2 regions of the Azospira sp. APE16 genome follow, and region 2 is predicted to be linked to the other one. Evidence: riboswitches for the same ligand, from Rfam matches in the RefSeq annotation. Region 2 holds a riboswitch; the other holds the start of a gene.
What was found. Region 2 has a riboswitch for glycine ahead of gcvT (glycine cleavage system aminomethyltransferase GcvT). Riboswitches for the same ligand answer to the same signal wherever they lie in the genome.
Positions count from the first base shown of each region.

Region 1: it holds a riboswitch for glycine, as region 2 does, so the genes downstream of both, ACLSSQ_RS04495 (trimeric intracellular cation channel family protein) here and gcvT (glycine cleavage system aminomethyltransferase GcvT) in region 2, are expected to answer to the same signal.

Region 1 is NZ_CP179682.1:890,536-904,652, forward strand. Features, by position in the region: gene ACLSSQ_RS04465 (TIGR01458 family HAD-type hydrolase) at 1-323, shown strand, start outside; gene aceB (malate synthase A) at 433-2,031, opposite strand; gene ACLSSQ_RS04475 (sulfite exporter TauE/SafE family protein) at 2,084-2,869, opposite strand; gene ACLSSQ_RS04480 (haloacid dehalogenase type II) at 2,869-3,558, opposite strand; gene ACLSSQ_RS04485 (LysR family transcriptional regulator) at 3,698-4,606, shown strand; gene ACLSSQ_RS04490 (cyclic nucleotide-binding/CBS domain-containing protein) at 4,646-5,077, opposite strand; gene ACLSSQ_RS04495 (trimeric intracellular cation channel family protein) at 5,212-5,826, opposite strand; glycine riboswitch at 6,092-6,196, opposite strand; gene ACLSSQ_RS04500 (thioredoxin domain-containing protein) at 6,322-6,804, shown strand; gene ACLSSQ_RS04505 (DMT family transporter) at 6,806-7,693, opposite strand; gene aceA (isocitrate lyase) at 7,915-9,225, opposite strand; gene rraA (ribonuclease E activity regulator RraA) at 9,644-10,135, opposite strand; gene clpA (ATP-dependent Clp protease ATP-binding subunit ClpA) at 10,243-12,498, opposite strand; gene clpS (ATP-dependent Clp protease adapter ClpS) at 12,499-12,816, opposite strand; gene ACLSSQ_RS04530 (cold-shock protein) at 13,129-13,332, shown strand; gene soxZ (thiosulfate oxidation carrier complex protein SoxZ) at 13,418-13,735, opposite strand; gene soxY (thiosulfate oxidation carrier protein SoxY) at 13,745-14,117, opposite strand, start outside.
Region 2 is NZ_CP179682.1:1,767,499-1,781,615, reverse strand. Features, by position in the region: gene infB (translation initiation factor IF-2) at 1-833, opposite strand, end outside; gene nusA (transcription termination factor NusA) at 856-2,328, opposite strand; gene rimP (ribosome maturation factor RimP) at 2,365-2,826, opposite strand; gene rluB (23S rRNA pseudouridine(2605) synthase RluB) at 3,018-3,908, opposite strand; gene scpB (SMC-Scp complex subunit ScpB) at 4,153-4,710, opposite strand; gene ACLSSQ_RS08475 (segregation and condensation protein A) at 4,691-5,614, opposite strand; gene ACLSSQ_RS08470 (tryptophan--tRNA ligase) at 5,616-6,818, opposite strand; gene ACLSSQ_RS08465 (site-2 protease family protein) at 6,832-7,485, opposite strand; gene ACLSSQ_RS08460 (L-threonylcarbamoyladenylate synthase) at 7,554-8,177, opposite strand; gene ACLSSQ_RS08455 (3',5'-nucleoside bisphosphate phosphatase) at 8,189-9,028, opposite strand; gene ACLSSQ_RS08450 (alpha/beta fold hydrolase) at 9,108-9,974, opposite strand; gene bfr (bacterioferritin) at 10,031-10,504, opposite strand; gene ACLSSQ_RS08440 ((2Fe-2S)-binding protein) at 10,642-10,791, opposite strand; glycine riboswitch at 11,099-11,208, shown strand; gene gcvT (glycine cleavage system aminomethyltransferase GcvT) at 11,425-12,516, shown strand; gene gcvH (glycine cleavage system protein GcvH) at 12,568-12,954, shown strand; gene gcvP (aminomethyl-transferring glycine dehydrogenase) at 13,018-14,117, shown strand, end outside.

The DNA of each region.
Region 1 (14,117 bases), 880 kb from region 2:
AACCGGACGGCCTGACCCTGGACCTGGGGGCCTTCGTCGCCGCCCTGGAATACGGGGCCGGGGTGCGGGCCGAAGTGGTGGGCAAGCCGGCGGCGCCCTTCTTCCTCGGCGCCCTGGCCGAACTGGGCGTGGCTCCCGGCGAGGCGGTGCTGATCGGCGACGACCTGAGGGACGACATCGGTGGCGCCCAGGCCGTGGGTATTCCTGGGGTGCTGGTGCGCACCGGCAAGTTCCGCCCGGCGGATGAAAGCGCCGGCGACATCCGGGCCGCCCGGGTGGTGGACGATTTTGCCGCGGCGGTGGCGCTGTTGCTGGGACATTAGGCGGGGGCGACTTCGGCACATGACCAATTTAGGTAGCGCACGCCTGCCCCCAGTCTGAAAAAAAAGCCCCGGTTTCCCGGGGCTTTTTGTGGCGGGTAGCCGACCTGGCTTAGGCCATGGCTTCGTACAGCGGCAGGGTGAGGAACTCCGGATAGTCCGGGGTCAGACTCATCTTGTCGAAGATCACGGCGGCCTGGTCGTAGGTGGCGGTGTCTTCGCCCTGGGCTGCAACGGTGGCCTTCACCTTGGCCAGTTCCTCGGCGATCATGGGGCGCACCATTTCCACGGTGACCTTGCGGCCGTCGTCCAGGATGCCCTTGGGAGAGACCACCCACTGCCACACCTGGGAGCGGGAGATTTCGGCGGTGGCCGCATCTTCCATCAGGTTGTGGATGGGCACGCAGCCGTTGCCGGCCAGCCAGGAACCCAGGTAGTGGATACCGACGTTGATGTTGTTGCGCAGGCCGGCTTCGGTGATGGGCTGCTCGGGCTGGAAGTTGAGCCAGTCCTTGGGGCCGAAGGAGCCTTCCACCTGCTTTTCCCACTGGTTGGGCTTGTCGCCCAGGACCTTGACGAACTCTTCGTGGGCGATGGAAACCAGACCGGGGTGGGCCACCCAGCCGCCGTCGAAGCCGTCCTTGGCATCGCGGGCCTTGTCGTGGCGGATGCCGGCCAGGGCCTTCTCATTGGCCACCGGGTCGTTCTTGATGGGGATCAGGGCGCTCATGCCGCCCATGGCGGGGGCGCCGCGCTTGTGGCAGGCCTGCACCAGGGCCAGGGCGTAGGAGCGCATGAAGGGCACTTCCATGGTGATGACGCCGCGCTGGGCCAGGCAGAAGTCCTTGTTCTTCTTGAATTTCTTGATGCAGGAGAAGATGTAGTCCCAACGGCCGGCGTTGAGGCCGGCAGAGTGGTTGCGCAGTTCGTAGAGGATCTCTTCCATCTCGAAGGTGGCGAGGATGGTTTCCACCAGCACGGTGGCCTTGATGGTGCCTTGGGGCAGGCCGATGTGGTCCTGGGCCATGACGAAGATGTCGTTCCACAGGCGGGCTTCCAGATGGGATTCCATCTTCGGCAGGTAGTAGAAGGGGCCGGCGCCGCGGGCGATCTGTTCCTTGGCGTTGTGGAAGAAGACCAGGGCGAAGTCGAAGATGCCGCCGGCGACGCGCTGGCCGTCCACCAGGACGTGCTTTTCATCCAGGTGCCAGCCCCGGGGACGGATCTGCAGGGTGGCGATCTGGTCGTTGAGCTTGTATTCCTTGCCGGCTTCGTTCTTGAAGGAGAGCTGGCGGCGGATGGCCTGGTAGAGGTTGACCTGACCCTGGATCTGGTTGTCCCAGTTGGGGGAGTTGGAATCCTCGAAGTCGGTCATGTAGGAATCAGCGCCGGAGTTGAAGGCGTTGATGATCATCTTGGCTTCGACGGGGCCGGTGATTTCGGTGCGGCGACGCTCCAGGGCGGCGGGCAGGGGGGCGACCTTCCAGTCGCCTTCGCGAATGTGCTTGGTCTCGGGCAGGAAGTCGGGCATCTCGCCGGCATCGATGCGGGCCTGGCGCTCGACGCGGGCCTTCAGCAGTTCCTGGCGGCGGCCTTCGAAGGCGCGGTGCAGCTTGGCGACGAACTCCAGGGCCTCCAGGGTGAGGATGCTTTCGTACTGGGGCTGGATGGGAGCGGTGATTTGCATACCGGCGGGCAGGTTCAGGCTCATGGTCTCTCCTAGTTTGAATCGTTGAAAACGCGTAATCGGGAAAAGGGAAATTTCAGAAATAGGTTTTGACGAAGTAGATGATGGTCAGCACGGTGCCCACGGCCACCACCAGGCGGCGCAGCCACAGGGCCGGCAGGCGCCGGGCCAGGGCGGCGCCGGCGTAGCCGCCGGCCATGGCGGTCACCAGCATCAGCAGCGTGTGGGGCCAGCTGATGGCTCCGGCGATGATGAAGGTGAGGCCCGACACCGTGTAGTTGATTGCCGACAGCCAGTTCTTGATGGCGTTGAGCTCCTGCATGTCCTCCAGGCCCTGGATCGACAGGGCCGCGAGCATGAGGATGCCCTGGCCGGCACCGAAAAAGCCGCCGTAGATCGATACGGCGAGCTGAAAGAGGGTTCCACCGACGCTCCTGCGCCCGGCATCGGGATCGGCCTGGAGGCCCAGGCGGGTCTTGCTCCAGGCCACCAGCTTCGCGACCTGGCCGGAAAAGGCGAAAAGGGCCGTGGCGGTGAGCAGCAGCCAGGGGATGAGCTTGGCGAAGGCGGCGTTGGAGGTGGCCAGCAGCAGCAGGCCGCCGGCGAGGCCGCCGATCAGGGCCACCACCGTGAGCAGGATGACCCAGGACTTGTGCCGCAGCAGCTCCCGCCGGTAGGCCCAGGCGGAAGACAGGCTGGCGGGCCACAGGGCCACGGTGTTGCTGGCGTTGGCGGTGACCGGGGGCACCCCGGCGGCGAGCAGGGCGGGGAAGGAGAAGAAGGTGCCGCCGCCGGCCATGGCGTTCATGCCGCCGGCGAGAAAGGCGCCGCCGCCCACCAGGGCAATGGTGAGGAGTTCCATCACTGGTTCTCCCGCACGAAGGTCACCACGTCGGAGAGACGATGGCCGCTGGCCGTGGGGCTGACGTTGAGCTGCTCCGGCGGCTGGCCGGTACGGTTGATCCAGAAGGTGGTGTAGCCGAACCAGGTGGCGGCACAGGCATCCCAGCTGTTGGCCGAGACGAAGAGGATTTCCCGGGCCGGCAGGTCGAAGGCGTCGGGTCCCAGCTGGTACACCTCGGGGTCCGTCTTGAATTTCTGCACCATCTCGACGGACAGGATGTGGTCGAAGATGCCGCCCATGCCGCTGCTCTTGACGGCGATGTCGAGCATGGCCCGGGTGCCGTTGGAGAGGATGGCCAGGGGCAGGCCCAGGGTCTTCAGTTCCTTGAGGGCCGGCAGGTTTTCCGGGAAGGCGGAGAGGCAGGCGTATTGGCTCATCAGCCGGCCCCGTTCCGTTTCGCCCATGGTCACGCCGATGGCGGCGCCGGCATAGATGAGGGCGTCCTGGGTGACTTCCCAGAAGGGCTTGTAGCGGCCGCTCATGCTGCGGATGCGGCTGTATTCGATCTGCTTGTCGCGCCACAGGGCGGCGAGCGCCACCCCCTTGCCCGGGAAAAGCTGCTCGGCCAGGGCGCCGACGGAATAGACGTCGAACAGCGTTCCGTAGGCGTCGAAGGCGATGGCTTTGATCGGGCAGGGGGCGGTCATTTTTTCTCTGTCGGACTTGGGGTTTGCGGGTCGATCCGGAGATTATGGATCAGCCTACGCATCGCAGTTTATTGTTGCTCGAGGTAAAAGATAAGCTAGGATTGCGGCGAATGATCTTTTACTTTAAGTATGTAATCGTATGGATGCCTTCAAGCAAATCAACGCCTTCGTGAACGTGGCCGCCAAGGGCAGCCTCTCCGCTGCCGCGGCCCAGGAAGGGGTGACGCCGGCCATCATCGGCCGCCGCCTGGACGCCCTGGAGGCCCGCCTGGGGGTGAAGCTGATGGTGCGCACCACGCGCAAGCTGTCCCTCACCTTCGAGGGCAGCGCTTTCCTGGAGGACTGCCAGCGCATCCTCAACGACCTGGCCAATGCCGAAGCCTCGGTCAGCCTGGGCGGGGTCAAGGCCAGCGGCCACCTCAAGGTCTCGGCCCCGGCCGGCTTCGGGCGCAAGCACGTGGCACCCCTGGTGGCCGACTTCCTTTCCGGCAATCCGGAAGTGACGGTGAACCTGGACCTGACGGACCGCCTGGTGGATCTGGTGAACGAGGCCATCGACCTCTCGGTGCGCATCGGCGAACTGAGCGATTCCAGCCTGGTGAGCCTGAAGCTGGGGGACATGCGGCGGGTGGTGGTGGCCAGCCCCGCCTACCTGGCGCGGCACGGCACGCCCCGGGCCCTGGAGGACCTGGTAGGGCACAACTGCCTGTCCCTCGGCCAGCAGCGGGGCTGGACCTTCCGCCATCCGGAGAAGGCAGGGGAGAGCCTGGTGCTGAAGGTGGCGGGCACCCTGGAGTGCAACGACGGCGCCGTGCTGCACGAATGGGCCCTGGCCGGCTACGGCCTGGCCTGGCGTTCGGTGTGGGAGGTGGGGGAGGATCTGGCGGCGGGCCGGCTGGTGTCCCTGCTGGACGAATGGGCGGCGCCGCCGGTGGGCATCTATGCCGTCTTTCCCCAGCGCCGCCATCTGCCGTTGCGGGTGCGGCTGTTCATCGACTTCCTCAAGAACACCTACGGCAACCCGGGCTACTGGCAGACGCCGGCCTGAGGCGTCGGCACCTGCCTGGTAGTCCGGGGCCGGCGGGGCCTACAGGGCGGTGGCGATCTTTTCCAGGGATTCCAGGTCCCGCTCGAAATCGCAGATTTCCGCCCCCAGGGCGTCCCGCACCGAGACCATGCCCAGGGGGCGCCCCGCCTGCACCACCGGCATGTGGCGGTAGCCGCCGATGTGCATCAGGTGCAGGGCGTAGGAGAGGGGCTTTTCCGGCGGCACGGCGCGGGGATTGGCGGTCATCACCTCGGACAGCAGGGTGTGCTCCGGGTCCAGCCCCGGGGCCAGGACCCGGTTGAGGGCGTCCCGCTCGGTGAAGATGCCGGTGAGAAAGCCGTGTTCCACCACCAGCAGGGCGCCGACCCTGGCGGCGGCCATGCGCTGGCAGGCCTCCCGCACGGTAAGGTCGGCGGTTGCGGTGACCGGGGTCTGCTGGCTGATGATGTGGGCAATGCTGCGGTGGGGCATGGTGGGTCTCCTCATCGTTGTTGTGGTGGGTCAAGCCCGGCGATGAGGGATGGACCCGGCGGCCCGGGGCCGGTTTCCGGCCATCAAAAGAATCGATCGGCGAGCCCCGGGGATTTCCCGGGGCCGCGCCGGCATCAGTCCCAGCGCTGGCGGTAGGAGAAGGTCGGCAGCTTCCAGCCGCGCCAGATGGCGCAGAGGCGCAGGGCCAGGCCCAGGCCGAAGCTGATCAGGGTGTTGGCCTCCGTGCCCAGGCCCAGGTCCCGCAGCACCAGGTAGAGGCTGCACACGGCCAGGGAGACGCTGGCGTACAGCTCCTGGCGGAACACCACCGGCACCTGGTTGCACAGCACGTCCCGCAGGATGCCGCCGAAGATGCCGGTGATCATGCCGGCCATGATCACCACCACCGGGGCGTAGCCCATGCCCAGGGCCACTTCGCAGCCGATCAGGGAAAAGGCGATGAGGCCAAGGGCGTCCAGCACCAGGAAGACGGTCTTCAGGTGGTGCATGAAGCGGGCGAAGAGGGTGGTCACCAGGCCGGCGGAAATGACCAGGTAGATGTAGGGCGGATGCTGGGTCCAGCCGATGGGGAAGTGGCCCAGCACCATGTCGCGGATGGTGCCGCCGCCCAGGGCGGTGACGAAGGCGATGAAGGCGACGCCGAAGATGTCCATGTTGCGCCGGCCGGCGGCCAGGGCGCCGGACATGGCCTCGGCGGTGATGGCGATGAGGTAGATGGTGATCAGCACGGCACACCTCCCCGCAGAGGCAGGCAGGATGCGACAAAGCAAAGGGAATAGGCCGGCAGGTGCGCCGGTATTGGGGCGTGGCAGGGCATGACGGAAGCGCCTTTACAGATAAGGTCCGGCGGCAGGCCATGCTGAAGACCCTTGCCGGATGCGCCTCTCCCCCTGTCCTTGTACCTGAGAGTTTCGGCCTGCGCCCCACGGCGCCGGCTTAGCCCCTTCGGTGGGCCGCGCCGCGTTGCGGCCGGCCGCTCTCCAGACGGCAAATACGAAACCCGCAGTTCCTGGTGCCTGAGCGATTATGGGAGCTTGCGCCTTCGGCGGAGGCCTGGCGCCGGTTGCGGCATGGGCCCCTCTCTCCTGCGGGAGGGCGGATTATCCGCGCCCGGGGCCGCCTTGGCAATGCCGGGCGGCAGGGCCTGCTATCCGTGATCCGGCGCCCGGTTCCCCACCTTTTCCCGCGCCACCCATTCCCCCGGGCGGCGGGATTGGCGCACAATGGCCGCCTTCCCCGCCCACTTCGCGGCCGCTGCGGCGGCCTCTGCCGCCATGTCCCAGTCCCCCGCTTCCCTGTTGCGCTTTGCCGACCTGCAATGGCCCGACGCTGCCGATGGGGCGCCGGCAGCGCCGGTGGTGCTGGTGCTCTGCGCTGCCTGGTGCGGCGTCTGCCGGGGCTTCGAGGCCGCCACGGCGGCCGCCGCGGCGGGCCATGAGGGCGCCTGGGCCTGGATCGACATCGAGGATGCGGCGGACGCCCTGCCCAGCCTGGACGTGGAAACCTTTCCCACCCTGGCGGTGATCCGGGGCGGCGAACTGCGCTTCTTCGGTCCCATTCTGCCGGACGGCACCATCCTGGGGCGTTCCGTCGCCGCCGCCCTGGCTGGTGACGGCCGGCCGGCCCTGCCGGAGGGTTTTTCCGCCGACGAAGGCGATGAAATCCTGGCCCTGGCCGGCGCCGTGGCGCGCCGCGCTAGCCGCTGATCTAGGCCGGGCGGGCCAGCCGCGGCCACTTCAGCAGGCCGTTGGCCAGGGCCGTGCCCAGCAGCACCAGGCTGCCGCCCAGTAGCAGGTGGGCGCCCAGCTTTTCTCCCAGCAGCAACACCCCCCACAACACGCCGAACACCGGAATGAGGAAGGTCACCGAGAGGGCGCCCAAGGGGCCCACTTCGTGCACCAGCCGGAAATAGAGCTGGTAGGCCCAGGCCGTGCACAACACCGCCAGGCCCAGCAGGGCGCCCCAGGCGGTGGGAGTGGCCGCCGCCGGCAGGCCCTGGGGCGCGGCCAGGGGCAGCACCAGCAGGGCGGCGCAGATCATGCTGCCCTGGGTGGTGGCCAGGGGCGTGATGCCCTGGCCGTGGTGTCGGCTGTACACGCTGGCGAAGGCGTAGGCGGAAGGCGCCAGGGCGGCGGCCAGCATGGGCAGCCAGGCATCGGGACTGCCGCTGCTCTGCAGCCCGTCCCAGGCCAGCACGGCCACGCCCCCCAGGCCCAGCAGTAGGCCGGCCACGGTTACGGCGCGGATGGGCTGGCGCAGCCACAGGGCGCCGATGATGACGGCGAAGAGGGGCGAGGTGGAGTTGAGGATGGAGAGCAGGCCGGCTCCCAGGCTCTGGGCGGCATAGGCGAAGAGCAGGAAGGGCAGGGCCGAGTTGCACAGGCCGATGATCAGGTACTGGCGCCAGTGCCGGCGCCACTGCAGGGCCTCGCCGCTCCACCAGGCGAACAGGGTGAGGCTGGCGGCGGCCAGGATTACCCGCACTTCCACCGCCCACACGGTGCCGAAGGCTGGCACGGTGAGGCGCAGGAAGAGGAAGGAGGCGCCCCAGATGGCGGCGAGCAGGAGCAGTCGGGCGAGGCTGGCGGCGTTCATGGCCTGGGGGCGAAGGCGGAAGGAGCCGCCATTCTTGCCTGCAGGCCCGCTTCTGTCATGGGCCTTTTTGTGACAGCACATAAAAAAAGCCGACACCTTGTGGGTGTCGGCCTGTTCCCCAAGCAAGAGGATAAGGGATGATGCAATTCGGATTCCTGATGGCAGCAGAATGAGCTGCTGCCGGGCATCCCGACCCTGGCCGGGATGCCCGCGGGTGCTGCTTAGTGGAACTGTTCTTCTTCGGTGGAACCGGTCAGGGCCTTGACGGAGGAGGAGCCGCCCTGGATCACGGTGGTCACGTCGTCGAAGTAGCCGGTGCCCACTTCCTGCTGGTGGGAAACGAAGGTGTAGCCGTCTTCGCGGGCGGCGAATTCGGGCTCCTGCACCATTTCCACGTAGTGCTTCATGCCTTCGCCGCCGGCGTAGGCCTTGGCGAACTTGAAGGTGTTGTACCAATTGACGTGGATGCCGGCCAGGGTGATGAACTGGTACTTGTAGCCCAGGGCGGACAGTTCTTCCTGGAAGGAAGCGATCTGGCTGTCGTTGAGGTTCTTCTTCCAGTTGAAGGACGGGGAGCAGTTGTAGGACAGCAGCTTGCCGGGGCAGGCAGCATGCACGGCCTGGGCGAATTCACGGGCGAAGCCGATGTCGGGCACGCCGGTTTCGCACCACACCAGATCGGCGTAGGGAGCGTAGGCAACGCCGCGGGAGATGGACTGTTCCAGACCGTTCTTGACGCGGAAGAAGCCTTCCTGGGTACGTTCGCCGGTGAGGAAGGGCTTGTCGTTGGCGTCGTAGTCGGAGGTGATCAGGTTGGCAGCTTCGGCATCGGTACGGGCCAGGATCAGGGTCGGCACGCCCATGACGTCAGCGGCGAAACGGGCGGAGATCAGCTTTTCCACGGCTTCGCGGGTCGGCACCAGCACCTTGCCACCCATGTGGCCACACTTCTTGGCGGCAGCCAGTTGGTCTTCGAAGTGCACACCGGCGGCGCCGGCGGCGATCATGTTCTTCATCAGTTCGAAGGCGTTCAGCACGCCGCCGAAGCCGGCTTCAGCGTCAGCCACGATGGGCAGGAAGTAGTCGATGAATTCCTTGTCGCCGGGGTTGATGCCGCGGGACCACTGGATTTCGTCAGCACGCTTGAAGGTGTTGTTGATGCGGCGAACCATGGTGGGGACGGAGTCGTAGGCATACAGGGACTGGTCCGGGTACATGGTTTCGGAGGTGTTGCCGTCGGCAGCAACCTGCCAGCCGGACAGATACACGGCTTCCAGGCCAGCCTTGGCCTGTTGCATGGCTTGACCGGCGGTGATGGCGCCGAAAGCATTCACGTAGCCCTTCTTGGCGCCGCCGTTGACCTTTTCCCAGAGGACCTTGGCACCGCGCTGGGCGAAGGTGTACTCGGGCTGCAGGGAGCCGCGCAGACGAACCACGTCAGCAGCGGAATAACCACGCTTGACGCCCTTCCAACGGGGGTTCTCAGCCCAGTCTTTTTCCAGGGCGGCGATTTGCTGTTCGCGAGTGCTCATGTTCGGTTCCTCTATAAATAGCGTTGGCGGAAGATTCGGAGGCCAGTGTCGGGGTGACGTTTCCTGTGCTCCGATGGGAAAAAAGTATAGCGCCGATTTTGCACAGCAACACATGTCTTATATAAGACACAAGACAATATTTTTCCTTTTAATTTTATGATGTTGCAAATAGCGTCCCGCTATATGAAACGATATTCGCGGCAGTGAAATGAAATGGGTGGGCAGTGCGGGATGCCCCCGGTTTTCCTGTTCAATGGAATAGGGGAAAACCCGTGGGCATTGTCTGGTCGTGGGAATGGCCGGCCGCCGCCGGGAAAACGGCGGGTGCCCGCGGGCCGCGCAGGCGGGATGGAAGAGGGCGAGGGGACGAGGGCGGGCGGGGCCGTCCCGGCGGACGGCCCCGGCAGGGCGGTGTCGCTTACAGCAGGGGCGTGGCGGAGACGATGACGCCGTCTTCATCCACGTAGATCCATTCCTCCGGCTTGAAGGTGACGCCGCCGAAGGTGACGTCGATGTTCTGGTCGCCGACGCCCTTCTTGATGCTTTTCTGGGGGTGGGTGTCCAGGGCGCGCACCCCCAGGTCGGTACGGTTGATCTCGGCCGAATCCCGGATGCAGCCATACACGACGATGCCTTCCCAGCCGTTCTTCTGGGCCAGCACGGCCAGCTGGTCGCCCACCAGGGCGCAGCGCAGGGAGCCGCCGCCATCCACCACCAGCACCTTGCCCTGGCCGGGCTGGCCCAGGGCTTCGCGCACCAGGGAGTTGTCCTCGAAAATCTTCAGGGTGTGGATGCGGCCGCAAAAGCGGGCACGGCCGCCGTAGGCCTTGAACATGGGGGCGACGACGCGCAGGGTGTGGCCGATGGCGGCTTCGTTGGCATCGCACAGGTCCGGGGTGGTGAAGCTCATGGGGTCTCCTGATTTTCTGGTGGTGGTTGGCGGTTCCGGATTCTAGGCAAAAAAAAGGCTGCGCCGGAAGAGGCGCAGCCTTTTGGGTCGGGTTGCCGTTCTCAGGCTCAGGCTACCGCTTCCGCCTCCTTGGCGAATTCGAGCTTCACCTTGCCCTCCTTGTCCACATCCACGGTGACCTTGCCGCCGTGGGCCAGGCGGCCGAACAGCAGTTCGTCGGCCAGGGCGGCGCGGATGGTGTCCTGGATCAGGCGGGCCATGGGCCGGGCCCCCATGAGCGGGTCGAAGCCCCGCTCCGCCAGCATATCCTTGAGGGCGTCGGTGAATACGGCTTCCACCTTCTTTTCGTGCAACTGCTCTTCCAGCTGCATGAGGAACTTGTCCACCACCCGCAGGATGATGTCGTGGTCCAGGGGCTTGAAGGAAATGGTGGCGTCCAGCCGGTTGCGGAACTCCGGCGTGAACAGGCGCTTGATCTCCACCATTTCGTCGCCCACTTCCTTGCTGGAAGTGAAGCCCACCGACGGTTTCTGCAACTCGGCGGCGCCGGCGTTGGTGGTCATGATGATGACCACGTTGCGGAAATCGGCCTTGCGCCCGTTGTTGTCGGTCAGGGTGCCGTGGTCCATCACCTGCAGCAGGATGTTGTAGATGTCCGGATGGGCCTTCTCGATTTCGTCCAGCAGCAGCACGCAGTAGGGCTTCTTGGTGACGGCTTCGGTCAGCAGGCCGCCCTGGTCGAAACCCACATAGCCGGGAGGCGCGCCGATGAGGCGGGAGACGGCATGCCGTTCCATGTACTCGGACATGTCGAAGCGGGTCAGGTCCACGCCGAGGAAGTAGGCGAGCTGCTTGGCCACTTCGGTCTTGCCGACGCCGGTGGGGCCGGAGAAGAGGAAGGCGCCGATGGGCTTGCCCGGGGCGCCGAGGCCGGAACGGGCCATCTTGATGGCCTTGGCCAGGGCGTCAATGGCCGCATCCTGGCCGAAAACGGTGGCCTTCAGGTCCCGCTCCAGGTTCTTCAGGGTCGCCTTGTCGTCGTTGGAAACGTGGCTGGAGGGGATGCGGGCGATCTTGGCAACGATCTCCTCGATCTCCGGCTTGCCGATGATCTTCTTCTGCCGCGACTTGGGCAGGATGCGCTGGGCGGCACCGGCCTCGTCGATGACGTCGATGGCCTTGTCCGGCAGGTGGCGGTCGGTGATGAAACGGGCCGCCAACTCCACTGCCGAGTTGATGGCGGCGCTGGAATACTTGATGCCGTGGTGGGATTCGAAACGGGTCTTCAGTCCCTTGAGGATTTCCACGGTCTCGGCCACGGAGGGCTCATTCACGTCGATCTTCTGGAAGCGGCGGGAAAGGGCGTGGTCCTTCTCGAAAATACCCCGGTACTCGGTGTAGGTGGTGGCCCCGATGCACTTTAGCTGGCCGCCGGAGAGGGCCGGCTTGAGCAGGTTGGAGGCATCCAGGGTGCCGCCGGAAGCGGCGCCGGCGCCGATCAGGGTGTGGATCTCGTCGATGAAGAGGATGGCGTCCGGATTGTCCTGCAGGGCCTTGAGCACGCCCTTGAGGCGTTGCTCGAAGTCGCCCCGGTACTTGGTGCCGGCCAGCAGGGCGCCCATGTCCAAGGCGTAGACGTGGGCCTTGGCCAGGATTTCCGGTACTTCCCCTTCCACCACGCGACGGGCCAGGCCCTCGGCGATGGCGGTCTTGCCCACCCCGGCCTCGCCCACCAGCAGCGGGTTGTTCTTGCGCCGGCGGCAGAGGGTCTGGATGACCCGCTCTAGTTCCTTGTCCCGGCCGATGAGGGGGTCGATCTTGCCCTGCAGCGCCTGGGCGTTGAGATTGATGGTGTAGCTCTCCAGGGGGCCGGCTTCGGGGCGGCCGTCGCCGTCCGTCTCCTGTTCCGTTTCCGCCTTGGCCGGCTGGGGCGACTTGCTGATGCCGTGGGAAATGAAGTTCACCACGTCGAGCCGGGTGACCCCCTGCTTCTGCAGGAAGAACACGGCGTGGGAGTCCTTTTCGCCGAAGATGGCCACCAGCACGTTGGCACCGGTCACTTCCTTCTTGCCGGACGACTGCACGTGCAGGATGGCGCGCTGGATCACGCGTTGGAAGCCCAGGGTCGGCTGGGTGTCGATCTCGTCCTCGCCGCTCACCGTGGGGGTGTGCTCGTCGATGAAGGTCTGCAGGTCCCGCCGCAGTTGTTCCACGTTGGCGGAGCAGGCGCGCAGGGCTTCGGCGGCGGAAGGATTGTCCACCAGCGCCAGCAGCAGATGCTCGACGGTGATGAATTCGTGGCGCTTTTGCCGAGCCTCGACGAAGGCCATGTGCAAGCTGACTTCAAGTTCCTGCGCGATCATTCAGTTTTCCTCCATAACGCACACCAGGGGGTGCTGATGCTGGCGTGCAAATGCAACAACCTGATCCACCTTGGTGGCGGCGATGTCCCGGGGGTAAACCCCGCACAATCCCCGCCCCTCGTTATGGACTTTGAGCATGATTCGCGTCGCTTGTTCTCGATCTTTGGCAAAAAACTTTTGCAACACCAGAATGACGAAGTCCATGGGGGTGAAATCGTCGTTCAAAAGCAGCACCTTATACATCGGTGGCGGCTTGACCTTGGAGCTCTTCTTTTCCAGGGCCACGCTGCCCTGATTGTTTTCATGCTGTATCGCCATGGACCGATTCTAATCGGCTTTGGGCATTCTGCAACACTCTTGGCCAAGGCCCGTATTTACTGGCCCGGAGCCCCGTCTATCAAGGACTTTCGCCGGGTCCGGGGCAAATGGGCGGCGGGGGGCGCAAAATAGCTTGACGTATGCAAACAACTTAGCGTACAACGTCGGCTGTGTTTGGCTTCAAGTAATTGCCGGATTCTTTAAACACTCTGGCACGGCGCACGCACGGTCTTGAAAACCAAACATGCCAGTCGGGGAGTCAACGCACAGTAGTTCCCGTTTTAAGATTTATTCAAGAAGGAAGTAGCACATATGGCAACTGGTACCGTCAAATGGTTTAACGACGCCAAGGGTTTTGGTTTCATTACCCCCGATGATGGCAGCGAAGATCTGTTCGCTCATTTCTCCGCCATCAACATGAATGGCTTTAAGACCCTGAAGGAAGGCGAGAAGGTCAGCTTCGACGTCACCCAAGGTCCTAAGGGCAAGCAAGCGTCCAACATCCAGAAGGCTTAAGCCCCACAGGATTTGCACCAAGAAAAAGCCCGCCTGGCATCCAGGCGGGCTTTTTTGTTTTGTAGGGCCGGATGCTGGTCCGGAGTCAGGCGCCGACGACAGCCTCGTCGCTGCGGCTGTCGCCCTTGTTGTCATGCCATTGGGCCTGCAGCCGGTCGCCCGCCTTGACGCCCTGGAGGCGGAAGGTCAGCACCGGGTTTTTCGCCACCGAGGTGTTGAGCTGGGCCTGGACCATGGGCTTGCCGTTCACCGCCAGGCTGAAGGTCTGGATGAAGTGGGGCGGCAGATTGTTGCCGGTTTTCGGGTCCCGGCGCTGGCCGGTTTCCATGGGGTGCTGCAAGAGCACCTTCACTTCGGTGAATTCGCCCTGGTGGGTGGCGCGGATTTTCATGGGTTCTGCCATTTTCTTCTCCTAGCCGCCGCAGCCGCCGATGGTGACGCCGATTTCCCGGGTGGCCACATAGGTCTTGCCGCCGGCCTTGACCACGGCCTTGACCCGGGTGGATTCGGCCAGCTTGAGGGGCACCTTGAGGTAGGGCAGGACGCCCGGCGCCAGATCGATGCTGGCGGCCAGGGGGAAGGGATTCTTTTCGACGAAGAGGGCGATGCTCTGCACTGCGGGCAGCTTGACCAGTACTTCCACCGGCACATTGCCGCCGTTCTCAGCCACGTCGGCGGCGACGATTTGCACTTCCCTGCTGTCGGGCACCGGCGAGGTGCCGTAGGCCTTGAGGGCGTCGCCCAGGGTGGTGGCGGCAAAGGCCGGCTGGTTCCAGTCGGCGGCG
Region 2 (14,117 bases):
TGCAGGGTGCGGTCGGCGGGCTTGTCGTCTGCCGGCTGGGCCACCTGGTGGGCGGTCGCCGCCTTCTTGGCAGCTTCAGCAGCCTTCAGGGCCACGGCCTTTTCCTCGGCTTCACGCCGCAGGCGCACCAGTTCGGCGGCGCGGGCCTGCTTTTCCTGGTATTCCCGCTGCTGGTGTTCCAGCAGGGCCTGGTGGCGACGGGCCTCTTCTTCCCGGGCTTTCATCTCGGCTTCGCCGATGACGGAAACCATGCTGCGCTTGACCACCTTGGTGCGGGTCGGCGCGGCAGCCGGAGCAGGCTCGGCGGCAGCCACGGGCTCCTCAGCCGGAGCAGCAACGGGCTCGGGAGCGGCTTCCACCACGGGTTCGGGCACAGGCTCGGGTGCGGGTTCGGGAGCAACTTCCACCACGGGCTCGGGCACAGGTTCGGGCGCGGCCTCGACCACGGGTGCAGCCACGGGCTCGACAACCGGCTCAGCCTGAACAGCAGCTTGCTGGGCTTCTTCGACTGCTGCCTCGACCACGCCTTCGCCGGCTTCACGCTTGACCAGGACGCGCTTCTTGCGCACTTCGACCTGGACGGTACGAGTCTTGCCGGTGGAATCCTGGGCCTTGATCTCGCTGGTCTGCTTGCGGGTCAGGGTAATCTTGTTCTTACCCTGGGCTTCGCCGTGGCTGCTGCGCAGGTAGTCGAGCAGACGGGTCTTGTCCTGCTCGGAGAGCTGATCTTCAGCGGCTTGCTTGCTGACGCCGGCTTTCTGTAGCTGTTCCAGAAGAACAGCGGCCGGCATTTTCAGCTCGGCGGCAAATTGGGATACGGTGGTTTGCGCCATATTTACTTCTCTCCCTTCCCTCTCACTCGAACCAGTGCGAGCGGGCGTTGGTAATCAGTTGCTTGGCGCGATCTGCGTCAATGCCGGTAATTTCGGTGAGTTCATCCACAGCCAGGTCGGCCAGGTCGTCCAGGGTTTTCACACCGCCGGAAGCCAGCTTGGCAGCCAGGGACTTGTCCATACCGTCCAGGGCCAAAAGGGAATCTTCCACACCTTCGAGTTGCTCTTCGGTGACGATGGCTTCGGTCAGAAGCACATTACGGGCGCGGTTACGCAGCTCGTTCACCGTATCTTCGTCGAAGGCCTCGATTTCCAGCATTTCCGCCAGGGGCACATAGGCAACTTCTTCCAGGGTGGAGAAGCCTTCGTCGATCAGGATGTTGGCGACTTCCTCGTCCACATCCAGTTTTTCCATAAACAGCACACGGGTGGCAGCGGTTTCTGCTTCCACCTTCTTTTCCGACTCTTCCTGGGTCATCAGGTTGATGTTCCAGCCGGTCAGTTCGGAGGCCAGGCGCACGTTCTGGCCGCCGCGGCCGATGGCGATGGCCAGGTTGGCCTCGTCCACCACCACGTCCATGCTGTGCTTTTCCTCGTCAACCACAATGGAGCTGACTTCGGCCGGAGCCAGGGCGCCGATGACGAACTGGGCCGGGTCCTGGGACCAGTGCACGATGTCCACGCGCTCGCCGGCCAGTTCGTTGGTGACGGCGGTGACGCGGGTACCGCGCATGCCGACGCAGGTACCGATCGGATCCACGCGGGGATCGTTGGACTTCACGGCGATCTTGGCTCGCATGCCGGGATCCCGGGCGGCAGCCTTGATTTCCATGAGACCGTCTTCGATCTCGGGCACTTCCAGATCGAACAGCTTGATGATGAATTCCGGCGCGGTGCGGGAAAGGATGATCTGGGGACCGCGGGCATTGCGATCGATACGCAGCAGGAAGGCCTTGACCCGGTCGCCGACGCGCAGGTTTTCCTTGGGGATCATCTGGTCCCGGGGCAGCAGGGCCTCGATCTTGCCGGCTTCGATAATGGCGTTGCCGCGCTCCATGCGCTTGATGGTGCCGGAAACGATGTGTTCCTTGCGCTCCAGGAAGTCGGCCAGGATCTGCTCCCGCTCGGCATCGCGGATGCGCTGCAGGATGACCTGCTTGGCGGCCTGGGCGCCGATACGGCCGAAGTCGATGGGCTCCAGGGATTCCTCGATCACGTCGCCGACTTCCACGCCTTCGTCCTGCTTCTGGGCTTCGGACAGGGGCATTTCCAGGAACTCGTTGACGTAGGTTTCGTCAGCCACCACCTGCCAGCGGCGGAAGGACTCGTACTCGCCGGTATTGCGGTCGATCACGACGCGCACGTCGGCTTCGTCGTTAATACGCTTCTTGGTAGCGGATGCCAGGGCCGACTCCAGAGCGCCGAACACCACATCCTTGGCAACGTTTTTTTCGCGCGCCAGTGCATCCACCAGCAACAAAATCTCGCGGCTCATTGCTTTTCTCTCCTCGTATCTGCCTTCAACCCGCCATCAATCAAACTTCGGCTCCAGCCGGGCCTTGTCGATATTGCCCGGCTCGAGGGCCACTTCGCCCTCTTCCTTGCCGCTGTTCTTGTCAATCAGGCGCACGCAGACCTTGCCGTCGCGCACGCCCATGAGAATGCCGTTGTAGTTGCGCCGGTTGTTCAGCGCCACGCGCAAGCGGATATGCACTTCCTGGCCGGCAAAGCGATCGAAATCGGCCAGCTTCTTCAAAGGCCGGTCGAGACCGGGGGAGGAAACCTCCAGCCGGTCGTAGTCGATGTTTTCCACCATCAGCACGCGGGAAAGCTGGTTGCTCACGGCAACGCAATCCTCCACGCCGATACCGCCCTCCTTTTCAGGCTGGTCGATAAAGACGCGGATAACCCGGGCCCGGGGCGTCAGTTCCAGGTCCACCAGCTCGTAACCCAGGCCGGTGACCGTATTTTCAACTAATGAGTGCAGATCCATGCGCTACAAATAAAAAATGGGCGAAACGCCCATCCAAAAAGTTACCCGCCCAAAGCCGGGCAGGACGATGAAAACTTTTGAATTATATCGGAAAACAACAGCCCGGACAACGGCTTTCCTGCCGGAAAGCCGCCACCCGGGCTCCAAACGACCCTGGGGGTAGCCGCGGATCGGGCCGCTGCGGCCCGAAATCACTTCCGGGTACGCTTGTCCCGCTTCTGGATCACTTCCGGTGCCGGCAGGCCAAATTCCCGCATCAGCTTGGCCACATCCATGTCCGTCAGCTCCATGGTGCTGCCCCGCTTGAGGCGGGCCGGCAGGACGAAGGGGCCGTAACGCACGCGGATCAGGCGACTCACCGTGGCCCCTACGGCTTCGAACATACGCCGCACTTCCCGGTTGCGGCCTTCGGACAAGGTCACCCGGTACCAGTGGTTGGCCCCCTCGCCGCCCGCGTCCAGCAGGGTGGTGAAGCGGGCCGGACCGTCTTCCAGTTCGATGCCGGCGGCCAGCTGCTTGAGGGTGGCGTCGTCCAGGTCGCCCAGCACCCGCACCGCGTACTCCCGCTCCAGGTTGTAGCGGGGGTGCATCAGCCGGTTGGCCAGGTCGCCGGAGTTGGTGAACAGCAGCAGGCCGCTGGTGTTGTAGTCCAGCCGCCCCACCGCCACCCAGCGGCTGCCGCGCATGCGTGGCAGGAAGTCGAAGACGCTGTCCCGGCCTTCCGGGTCGTCGCGGGAGACGATCTGACCTTCGGGCTTGTGGTAGAGCACCACCCGGGGCAGGCGCAGGGAGCCGAAGCGCAGATGCACCAGGCGGCCGCTGACCTTGACCTTGTCTTCCGGCCCCACCAGCTGGCCCACTTCGGCCGGCTTGCCATTGACCGTGACGCGGCCGGCGGCAATCCACTCCTCCATGTCGCGCCGGGAACCGACGCCGCTCTGGGCCAGGATCTTGTGCAGGCGCTCGGGCTTGGCCTCCACCGGTGCATTGCGGCCGCTGCGGCCAACGGCACGGGGCGCAGGGGCATTGCGGCCGGCACCGCGACGGGGACGAGGCGCTTCCTGCTCCTCTACTTCCTCCACGGCGGCGACAGGCTCGGGACGGGGGCGGGTGGGCGCGCGGAATGGCGTCCGCTTCGCCGCGTCGCGCGCGGGTTTCGGGCCAGGCCGGCCAGAAGCCGCACCAGTGCTGCCTGAGCGACGACCATGGGGAGCGGGGTCGGAACCCTCCACCCACTCGGCGCCGTCGTCCCGGCGCTGACGACCGCCGGCAGGGCTGCGGCGGGGTGCCTGGCCCGTCTTGGGTGCGGCAGGCTTACGGGGAGGCTTAGGAGGCATCGCTTAATTCCAGTGTTTGATTGAGTTGTTCCAGGGGCGGCAGCTCGGTCAGGCTGCGCAGCCCCAGATCGTCGAGAAATTTCTTGGTGGTGGCAAACAGGGCGGGACGGCCCGGGGTATCCCGGTAGCCCACCACATCGACCCAGCCCCGCTCTTCCAGGGCCTTGATGACCTGGGTGGCGACGGTGACGCCGCGGATGTCCTCGATGTCGCCCCGGGTCACGGGCTGGCGGTAGGCAATGATGGAGAGGGTCTCCAGCACTGCCCGGGAATACTTGGGCGGTTTTTCCGGATTGAGGGCTTCCAGATAGGGCATGTACTCGGTGCGGGTGCGGAAGCGCCAGCCGGTGGCCAGCTGGACCAGTTCCACGGTGCGTTCGCTCCACTCCTCCCGCAGTTCGTCGAGCAGCTTGCGCACCACTTCCGGCGCCAGCTCGCCATCGAACATCTGGCGCAGTTCGGACACCGAGAGGGGCTGCTGGGCGGCCAGCAGGGCCGCTTCCAGGATGCGCTTGATCTCGGCGGGGTTAGACGGTAACTGGGGCATCGCCCTCTCCTTCTTCCGCAGGGATTTCGACTATCTGCCCCGCCTCTTCCTCGGTCAGGGGCGTTTCCGCGTCGTCGGCAATGGCCAGGCGCACGTAGATGGGCATGAAGGCCTCGGCCTGGGTGATGCGGATCAGCCGCTCCCGGGCCAGTTCCAGCATGGCCAGGAAATGCACCACCACGGAAGGGGCGCCCAGCTCCACGTCGAACATGTGGATGAACTCGACGAAGCCGTCCGCTTCCTTCAGCTGGCGCAGGATCAGGCCCATGTGCTCGCGCACCGACAGCTCTTCCCGCTGCACCTTGTGGGAGGTATGCAGCTGGGCCTGGCGCAGGATGGACTGCCAGGCCTGCTGCAGGTCCGCCACCGACACGTCGGGGAAACGCTGCATCTGGGATTTTTCCACCCAGGTCTCGACCCAGACGAAGTCCCGCTCGGCCTGGGGATGCTCGTTCAGGCGCACCGCCGCCAGCTTCATCTGCTCGTATTCGATGAGGCGGCGCACCAGTTCGGCCCGGGGATCCTCCACCTCGTCCTCTTCCGCCTGCTTGGCCCGGGGCAGCAGCATGCGGGACTTGATCTCGATGAGCATGGCGGCCATCACCAGATAGTCGGCCGCCAGCTCCATGTTCTGGGAGCGCATGGCTTCCACGTACTCCAGGTACTGGAGCGTCAGGGGCGCCATGGGAATGTCGAGCACATTCACGTTGGCCTTGCGGATCAGGTAGAGCAGCAAGTCCAGGGGGCCTTCGAAGGCATCCAGCATCACCGCCATGGCGTCGGGCGGGATGTACAGGTCCAGGGGCAGCTGCTCCAGGGGCTGGCCGTAGATGCGGGCCAGGGCCTCCTGGGCCGGCGCCGCCTGGGGGGCCGGAATGTCGTCGAGGACCGGAGTATCGCTCATGTCAGGCGTAGTTCAGGCCCATGGCGGCGCGCACATCGGTCATGGTTTCCTGGGCCAGGCGGCGGGCCTTGGCGCAACCGTCGTTGACGATCTCCCGCACCAGGGCCGGATTGTCCAGATAGACCTGGGCCCGCTCCCGCATGGGCGCCTGTTCCTTGAGGATGCCGTCGATCACCGGCTGCTTGCATTCGATGCAGCCGATGCCGGCGGAAGTGCAGCCCTGGCGCACCCACTCCTTGGTGGCCCCGTCGGAATAGACCTGGTGCAGCTGCCACACCGGGCACTTGTCCGGATTGCCGGCGTCGGTGCGGCGCACCCGGGCCGGATCGGTGGGCATGCGCTTGACCTTCTGGGTGACGGAGGCTTCATCCTCCCGCAGGGTGATGGTGTTGCCGTAGGACTTGGACATCTTCTGACCGTCCAGGCCGGGCATGCGCGAAGCCTCGGTAAGCAGGGCATCGGGCTCCACCAGGATCATCTTGCCGGTGCCTTCCAGATGGCCCAGCAGGCGCTCCCGATCCACCAGGGACAGGCTCTGGGCCTCGTTCACCAGGCGCTTGCCCTCCTCCACCGCGGCAGCATCGCCGTCCTGCTGGAAGCGGGTGCGCAGCTCGTTGAAACGCTTGCCCACCTTGCCGCCCAGCTTCTTCACCGCTTCCAGGGCCTTCTCCTCGAAGCCGGGCTCCCGGCCGTAGAGATGGTTGAAGCGGCGGGCGATTTCCCGGGAAAACTCCAGGTGGGGAATCTGGTCCTCGCCCACGGGCACCCGGTTGGCGCGATACACCAGGATGTCGGCAGACATCAGCAGGGGATAGCCGAGGAAACCGTAGGTGGTGAGGTCCTTGTGGGAGAGCTTTTCGATCTGGTCCTTGTAGGTCGGCACCCGCTCCAGCCAGCCCAGGGGCGTCATCATGGACATCAGCAGGTGCAGTTCGGCGTGCTCGGGCACCCGGGACTGGATAAAGATGGTGGCCTGATTGGGGTCCACGCCGGCGGCCAGCCAGTCGATCACCATGTCCCAGGCGGCCTTCTCGATGATGTCCGGCTGGTCGTAGCTGGTAGTCAGGGCATGCCAGTCGGCCACGAAAAACAGGCAGGGGTAGTCGTGCTGGAGCTTGACCCAGTTCTTCAGGACCCCGTGGTAGTGGCCAAGGTGCAGGCTGCCCGTGGGGCGCATGCCGGAAAGGACTCGTTCCGCGTACATGGTGATGTTTGTCTCAGGCTTGGAAATTGAAAATCAGGGCCAACAGGTAACGCATGATACCCATCAGCGGATAAAGGATGCTGGCCAGCACGCCGGAAAAGAGCAGCAGGATCAGGATCGGGAAACCCCAGGGTTCCACCCGGGAAAAGGCGACGGCCTGGCGGTAGGGCAAAAGGCTGACGGCGATGCGGCCGCCATCCAGGGGCGGAATGGGCAGCAGGTTGAGCAGCATCAGGCCGATATTCACATCCATGCCCAGGTCGGCCATACGCTCCAGGGGCAGGGTATAGGCATTCACCGGCAGCAGCTGGGCCAGCTTGAGCATGCAACCCCAGCCGATGGCCATGGCCAGGTTGGCCAGGGGGCCGGCGGCGGCCACCCACAGCATGTCCTGCTTGGGACGGCGCAGGCGGCCGAAATCCACGGGCACCGGTTTGGCATAGCCGAACAGCAGGCTACCGCCGGAGAAGAGCAGGATCAGCACCGGAATCAGGATGGTGCCTACCGGATCGATGTGGCGCAGGGGATTGAGGCTGATGCGCCCCGCCGCATAGGCCGTCAGGTCACCGAAGTGGCGCGCCACATAACCATGGGCGGCCTCGTGCAGGGTGATGGCGAAGATCACCGGCAGGGCTGCAATGGCAAGAGTCTGGATCAGTTGGTCCATGGCGCGTCAGCGTAATAAAGGGGGGATTCTACCAAAGGGACCGACCCGGCTCCGGTCGGCCGTGCTGGTCAGAGACCGAAGGGGGCCAGCGCTCCGCGGCCGGCCCGCACCAGTTCCGGTGCCCCGCTGGTGAGGTCGATGACGGTGGTGGGCTCGGTGCCGCAATGGCCGCCATCCAGGATCAGCTCCAGCTGGTCGTCGAGACGGTCCTGGATCTCCCAGCCTTCGGTGAGAGGCGCTTCATCCCCGGGCAGCTGCAGGGTGGCGGTGAGCAGGGGCTCGCCGAACTCCTCCAGCAGGGCCAGGGCGCCCAGATGGTCGGGCACCCGCAGACCGATGGTCTTGCGCTTGGGGTGCATCACCCGTCGCGGCAGTTCCTTGGTGCCTTCCAGGATGAACACGTAACTGCCCGGCGTGACCGTTTTGAGCAGGCGGTACTGGGCATTGTCCACCCGGGCAAAGTGGGCGATCTGGGACAGGTCGCGGCACATCAGGGTCATGTGGTGCCGGTCATCGACGCCGCGGATGGCCCGCAGCCGATCCAGGGCCTCCTTGTCGCCCAGATGGCAGGCCAGGGAATAGCAGGAGTCAGTGGGAAAGGCGATCAGCCCCCCCTCCCGCAGGACCTGGGCGGCCTTGGCCAGCATGCGGGGCTGGGGATTATCGGGATGGAGGGAAAGATATTCGGCCATGGCGTGGATGATCAGACGAAACGGGAGCAGATGGGCGTGAGGCCGTCCGGCAGGGGCGAGAGGCGCCCCAGATCGGTATAGCTCTCCTCCGGCCCGTGGAAGTCGGAGCCGCGGGAGGCGAGAAAGCCGTAATGGCGGGCCAGGCGGGCGAAATGATGGATCTGGTCGGGGCTGTGGCTGCCGGTCACCACCTCGATGCCCTCCCCGCCCGCATCCTTGAACTGGCCCAGAAAACGGCGCAAGGCCGCATTGGAAATCTTGTAGCGCCCCGGATGGGCCACCACGGCCAAACCGCCGGCGGCACGAATCCAGCTGACCGCGTCCTCCAGGGAAGCCCAGCGATGCTCCACGTAGCCGGGCTTGCCCGGGGTGAGGTAGTTGTCGAAGACGTTGTGCACGTCCTTGCACAGGCCGATCTGCACCAGATAGCGGGCGAAATGGGCGCGGGAAATCAGGTTGGGGTTTTCCGCATAGGCCATGGCGCCCTCGAAGGCGCCGCGGATGGCAATGGCCTCCAGGGCCTCGGCCATGCGCCTAGCCCGTTCCACCCGGCCGCTGCGGATGCCGGCCAGCCCTTCGTTCAGAACCGGATTGGCGGCATCGAAGCCCAGGCCCACCACGTGGATGGAGAGGCCTTCCCATTCGATGGAAACTTCCACGCCATTGACCAGGCCCATGCCCATTTCCTCCGCCGCGGCCCGGGCTGCGGGCAGGCCGGCCAGATCGTCATGGTCGGTCAGGGCCAGCAATTGCACCCCGTTGCCGGCGGCGCGGCGCGCCACTTCGGCCGCCGGCAGCAGGCCGTCGGAAGCGGTGGAGTGGCAGTGGAAATCCCAGTTCAGGTCAGACATCGGCAGGTCGCGACAAAGGCGCCCCAAGACAGCAGGAAAGCGCGGAATCATAGCACAGGGGCCGCGCCGCCCCTTGGCCTCAGGCCGTGATGAAGGACTCCAGCAGCGCTGCCACCGCCTCGGGCGCATCGTGATGCAGCATGTGGCCGGCATCGGCCACCACGGCTTCCCGGGCCGAGGCAAAACAGCCCAGGCGTTCCCGATAGTCGCCCTCGTCTATATGAAAGCGTTTGAGGAAAGAGGTTTCCGCTCCCCGCACCCACAGGGTGGGCGCCTGGACCCGGCGCCAGCAGGCCTTGGCTTCCTCAAGCCGGTAGAGCAGCGGACTGGCGGCCTTGTGCCAGGGATCGCCGGCCCACTTCACACTCCCGTCATCGTCGACACGCCCCAGATGGGTGGCCAGGAACTCGGCCCGAGCAGGTGTCAGGCGCGGGTTGTCCCGGCGCAGGCGGGATGCCAGGGCGGTCCGGTCGGCGTAGGCATGGAGTGAGGGCGGCGCAGCCAGTTGATCCAGCCAGGCCGACAAGCGTTCCGGCGCCTGGGCCGGGACCATGTCATTGATACCGAAACCTTCCAGGGAGACCAGGTGACTGATCCGCTGGGGCCGCAATCCGGCGTACAGGCAGGCCACGTTGCCGCCCATGCTGTGCCCCACCAGGGGCACGGCCTGCCGGGGGAACAGGCTGTCCAGCATGGCATCCAGATCACCCAGGTAATCGGCGAACCAGTAGGGCCCCCGATTTTCCTGGCTGTCGCCGAAGCCCCTCCAGTCCGGTGCCAGCACGGACCACTCCCGACTCAGGGCATCCACCACGAACTGGAAGGAGGCGGCAACGTCCATCCAGCCGTGCAGCAACACCAGGGGCGGCGCCTCGGCAGGCCCCCAGCGGCGCAGGGCCTGGCGACGGCCGCGCAGGGAGAAATATTCGACTCGGCTCGGTTTCATGGCAGGCAAATGAAAAGGGCCGGCACAGGCCGGCCCCGGGTGTGGTGGCGCAGGACTCAGTCGTCGTGCATCTGGGACTGCAGGTAATTGGGCAGGGTCACCTTGGCGATCAGCTCCAGCTGGGTTTCCAGCCAGTCCACATGCTCTTCCTCGCTTTCCAGGATGTCTTCCAGCAGATCCCGGGTGACGTAGTCGGCCACGCCTTCACAGTAGGCAATGGCTTCGCGCAGCAGGGGGATGGCGGCCAGTTCCAGCTTCAGGTCGCACTCCAGCATTTCCTTGGTGTTCTCGCCGATGAACAGCTTGTTCAGCTGCTGCAGGTTGGGCAGGCCTTCGAGGAAGAGAATGCGCTCGATCACCTTGTCGGCATGCTTCATCTCGTCGATGGACTCGTGGTACTCGTGTTCGTTGAGCTTCTTCAGGCCCCAGTTCTTGTACATGCGGGCATGCAGGAAGTACTGGTTGATGGCGGTCAGCTCGTTGGCCAGAATCTTGTTGAGGTACTGAATGACTTTTTTATCGCCCTTCATGGCTGGCTCCTGATTCGTTGGGGAATGGATGCCGGTAGATTAGCACAAGGCACAAAAAAGAAGCCCCCGCGCCGATGTGACGCGAGGGCAAGGGGAAAAAGCGGAACGGACTGCCCGACCGAACCGCAACCCGAGGTTCAACAATGCTTGGCGTTAGCGCATTTGCCGCAGCCCCGGCACTGGCCCAGTTCGTCGCGCAACTGCTGGCGCACTTCCCGGGCGCATTTGCCGCAGCAGGTGCCCACCCCCAGCTCGTCGCGCAGGTCGGCAAGCGTGGAGGCGCCCATGGCTACGGACGCTGAGATCTGGCGATCAGTAACGGCGTGGCAGACACAGACATACATGGCGGGTGCTCCTGAACAGATGGATGGCTAACAAACTAATGAGAATTATTATCACGAACCCATCCAAATGCAAGTGCTTCTCAACAAATATTTATCAACCCATGTAGCAAGCCAACTCCCGGCCCTCCCGGAGGCCCTTGCCGGGCATCCGGGCGACGGCCTGAAATCTAGCATTGGCGCGGTCTGGGAAAACGCCGCTGGCAGCGCCGCCCGGGCTTGTTGTCATGCCCCCTGCCTTTGGGTATAGTCCGCCGCGCAAACGGGAGAGCGCGGCCCGGCTTCCACGGGCTGCCGCCGAAGGCGCAATCCACCATTCGCTAGCCCCGAAATCGCTCAGGCAAAAAGGACCGTTTGCGGCAGAACATCTCTGGAGAGCGGCCCCCGGTCCGGGCGGCCCACCGAAGGGGGCAACGGCCGCTGTTTCTCCATCCTCCGGGTGGAACGAACGGGGACCGCAACACTCTCAGGTTGCAGGACAGAGGGGGCGAGCCGGAAACCAGACCTGTCTGGAATTTTCCGGCTCGCCCCTTTTTCGTTTTCAGAATCGGCTTTCACAGCCCCGCCCAAGGAACTGAAATGACGAAGCAAACCGTCCTCAACAAGGCCCACCGCGCCCTCAATGCCCGCATGGTGGATTTCGGCGGCTGGGACATGCCGGTGAACTACGGCTCCCAGATCGAGGAGCACCATGCCGTGCGCAACGACTGCGGCATGTTCGACGTCTCTCACATGTGCGCCGTGGATGTCACCGGTGCCGACGCCAAGGCCTTCCTCCTGCGCCTCATCGCCAACAACGTGGACAAGCTGAAAGTCCCGGGCAAGGCCCTCTACAGCGCCATGCTCAACGAGGCAGGCGGCGTGGTGGACGATCTCATCGTCTATTACCTCACCGACACCCACTACCGGGTGGTCATCAACGCCGGCACCGCCGACAAGGACCTGGCCTGGATGGATCAGCTCCTGGGTCAGTGGCAGCTGGACGTCTCCGTCATTCCCCTGCGCGAAGGTCCCAAGGCCGTAGCCATGATCGCCGTGCAAGGCCCCCAGGCCAAGGCCAAGGTGTGGCAGGTGCTGCCCGAGGTGAAGGCCGCCACGAAAAACCTGGCCCCCTTCTTCGGCACCCAGATCGGCCAGTTCTTCATTGCCACCACCGGCTACACCGGCGAGGACGGCTTCGAGATCGCCCTCCCCGCTGCCAAGGCCGAGGACTTCTGGAATGCCCTGATCGCCGCCGGCGTGCGCCCCTGCGGCCTGGGCGCCCGGGACACCCTGCGCCTGGAGGCCGGCATGAACCTCTACGGCCAGGATATGGACGAAACCGTCTCCCCCCTGGACGCCGGCCTGGCCTGGACCGTGGACCTCAAGTCCGAGCGGGACTTCGTCGGCAAATCCGCCCTCCTCGCCAACGGCCAGAAGGCCCAGTTCCTCGGCCTCAAGCTGCTGGACAAGGGCGTGTTGCGGGCCCACCAGAAGGTGGTGACGAGCCAGGGCGAGGGTGAAATCACCAGCGGCACCTTCTCCCCCACCCTGGAACAATCCATCGCCCTGGCCCGCCTGCCCCTGGGCGTCGCCATTGGCGACACCGTGCAGGTGGATATCCGCGGCAAGCTGCTCAACGCCCAGGTGGTCAAACCCGTTTTCGCCCGTCACGGCAAGGCCGTGGCCTGATTTATCCCGATTTCAGCAATCAGAATTCACATTCAACTTAAGGAGAGTTCCATGTCCAACGTTCCCGCCGATCTGAAGTACACCAAGAGCCACGAATGGGTTCGCCTCGAAGCCGACGGCAGCGTCACCGTGGGCATCACCGACCACGCCCAGGAAGCCCTGGGCGACCTGGTCTTCATCGAGCTGCCGGAAGTGGGCAAGACCCTGGCCGCCGGCCAGGAAGCCGCCGTGGTGGAATCCGTGAAGGCCGCCGCCGACGTGTACGCCCCCATCGCCGGCAGCGTCACCGCCGTCAACGAGGCCGTGGTGGATGCCCCCGAGACCCTCAACCAGGACGCCTACGCCGCCTGGCTGTTCAAGCTGCAGCCGGCCAACGCCGGCGACCTGGGCGCCCTGCTCGATGCCGCCGCCTACGGTGCCGTGGCCGACAGCGAATAAGCCAACAGACAAGGGAAGGGCAAAGCCCCTTCCCTTTTTTCTTTCCGCCTCCCGAGATTGCCCATGTCCGATACCCTGCCCCAGTCCCTTTCCGCCCTGGAACAGAAGGACGAGTTCATCGCCCGCCACATCGGCCCCTGCGCCAGCGAAATGAGCCAGATGCTGGCCGCCATCGGTGCCGCCAGCCTGGATCAGCTGGTGGATCAGACCGTGCCCGCCGCCATCCGCTTCCCCGCCGACCTGCCCCTGCCCGCCCCCCGGCGCGAGCATGAGGCCCTGGCCGACCTGAAGGCCCTGGCCGGTCGCAATGTGGTGAAAAAGTCCCTCATCGGACAGGGCTATCACGAGACCCTGACGCCCAAGGTGATCCTGCGCAACGTGCTGGAAAACCCGGGCTGGTACACCGCCTACACCCCCTACCAGGCCGAGATCGCCCAGGGCCGCCTGGAAGCCCTGCTCAACTACCAGCAGGTGATCATCGATCTCACCGGTCTGGAACTGGCCAACGCCTCCCTGCTGGACGAGGCCACCGCCGCCGCCGAGGCCATGACCATGGCCCGCCGCGTCTCCAAGTCCGGCTCCAACCGCTTCTTCGTGGATGCAGCCTGCTTCCCCCAGACCATCGACGTGGTCAAGACCCGGGCCGCCTACTTCGGCTTCGAGCTGATCTTCGGGCCGGTGGAAGAAGCCGCCACGGTGGAGGTCTTCGGCGCCCTGCTGCAGTACCCCAACGACAAGGGGGAGGTGCAGGACCTCACCGCCACCATCGCCGCCCTCAAGGCCAAGGGTGCCGTCACCGCCGTGGCCTGCGACCTCATGGCCCTGGTGCTGCTGAAATCCCCCGGTGCCATGGGGGCCGACATGGCCCTGGGTTCTTCCCAGCGCTTTGGCATTCCCATGGGCTTCGGCGGCCCCCATGCCGCCTTCTTCGCCTGCAAGGACGAACACAAGCGCTCCGTGGCCGGCCGCATCATCGGCGTCTCCGTCGATGCCCGGGGCAACAAGGCCCTGCGCATGGCCCTGCAGACCCGGGAACAGCACATCCGCCGGGAGAAGGCCAATTCCAACATCTGTACTTCCCAGGTGCTGCTGGCCAACATGGCCGGCATGTATGCCGTCTATCACGGCCCCGAGGGTCTCAAGACCATCGCCCGCCGCATCCA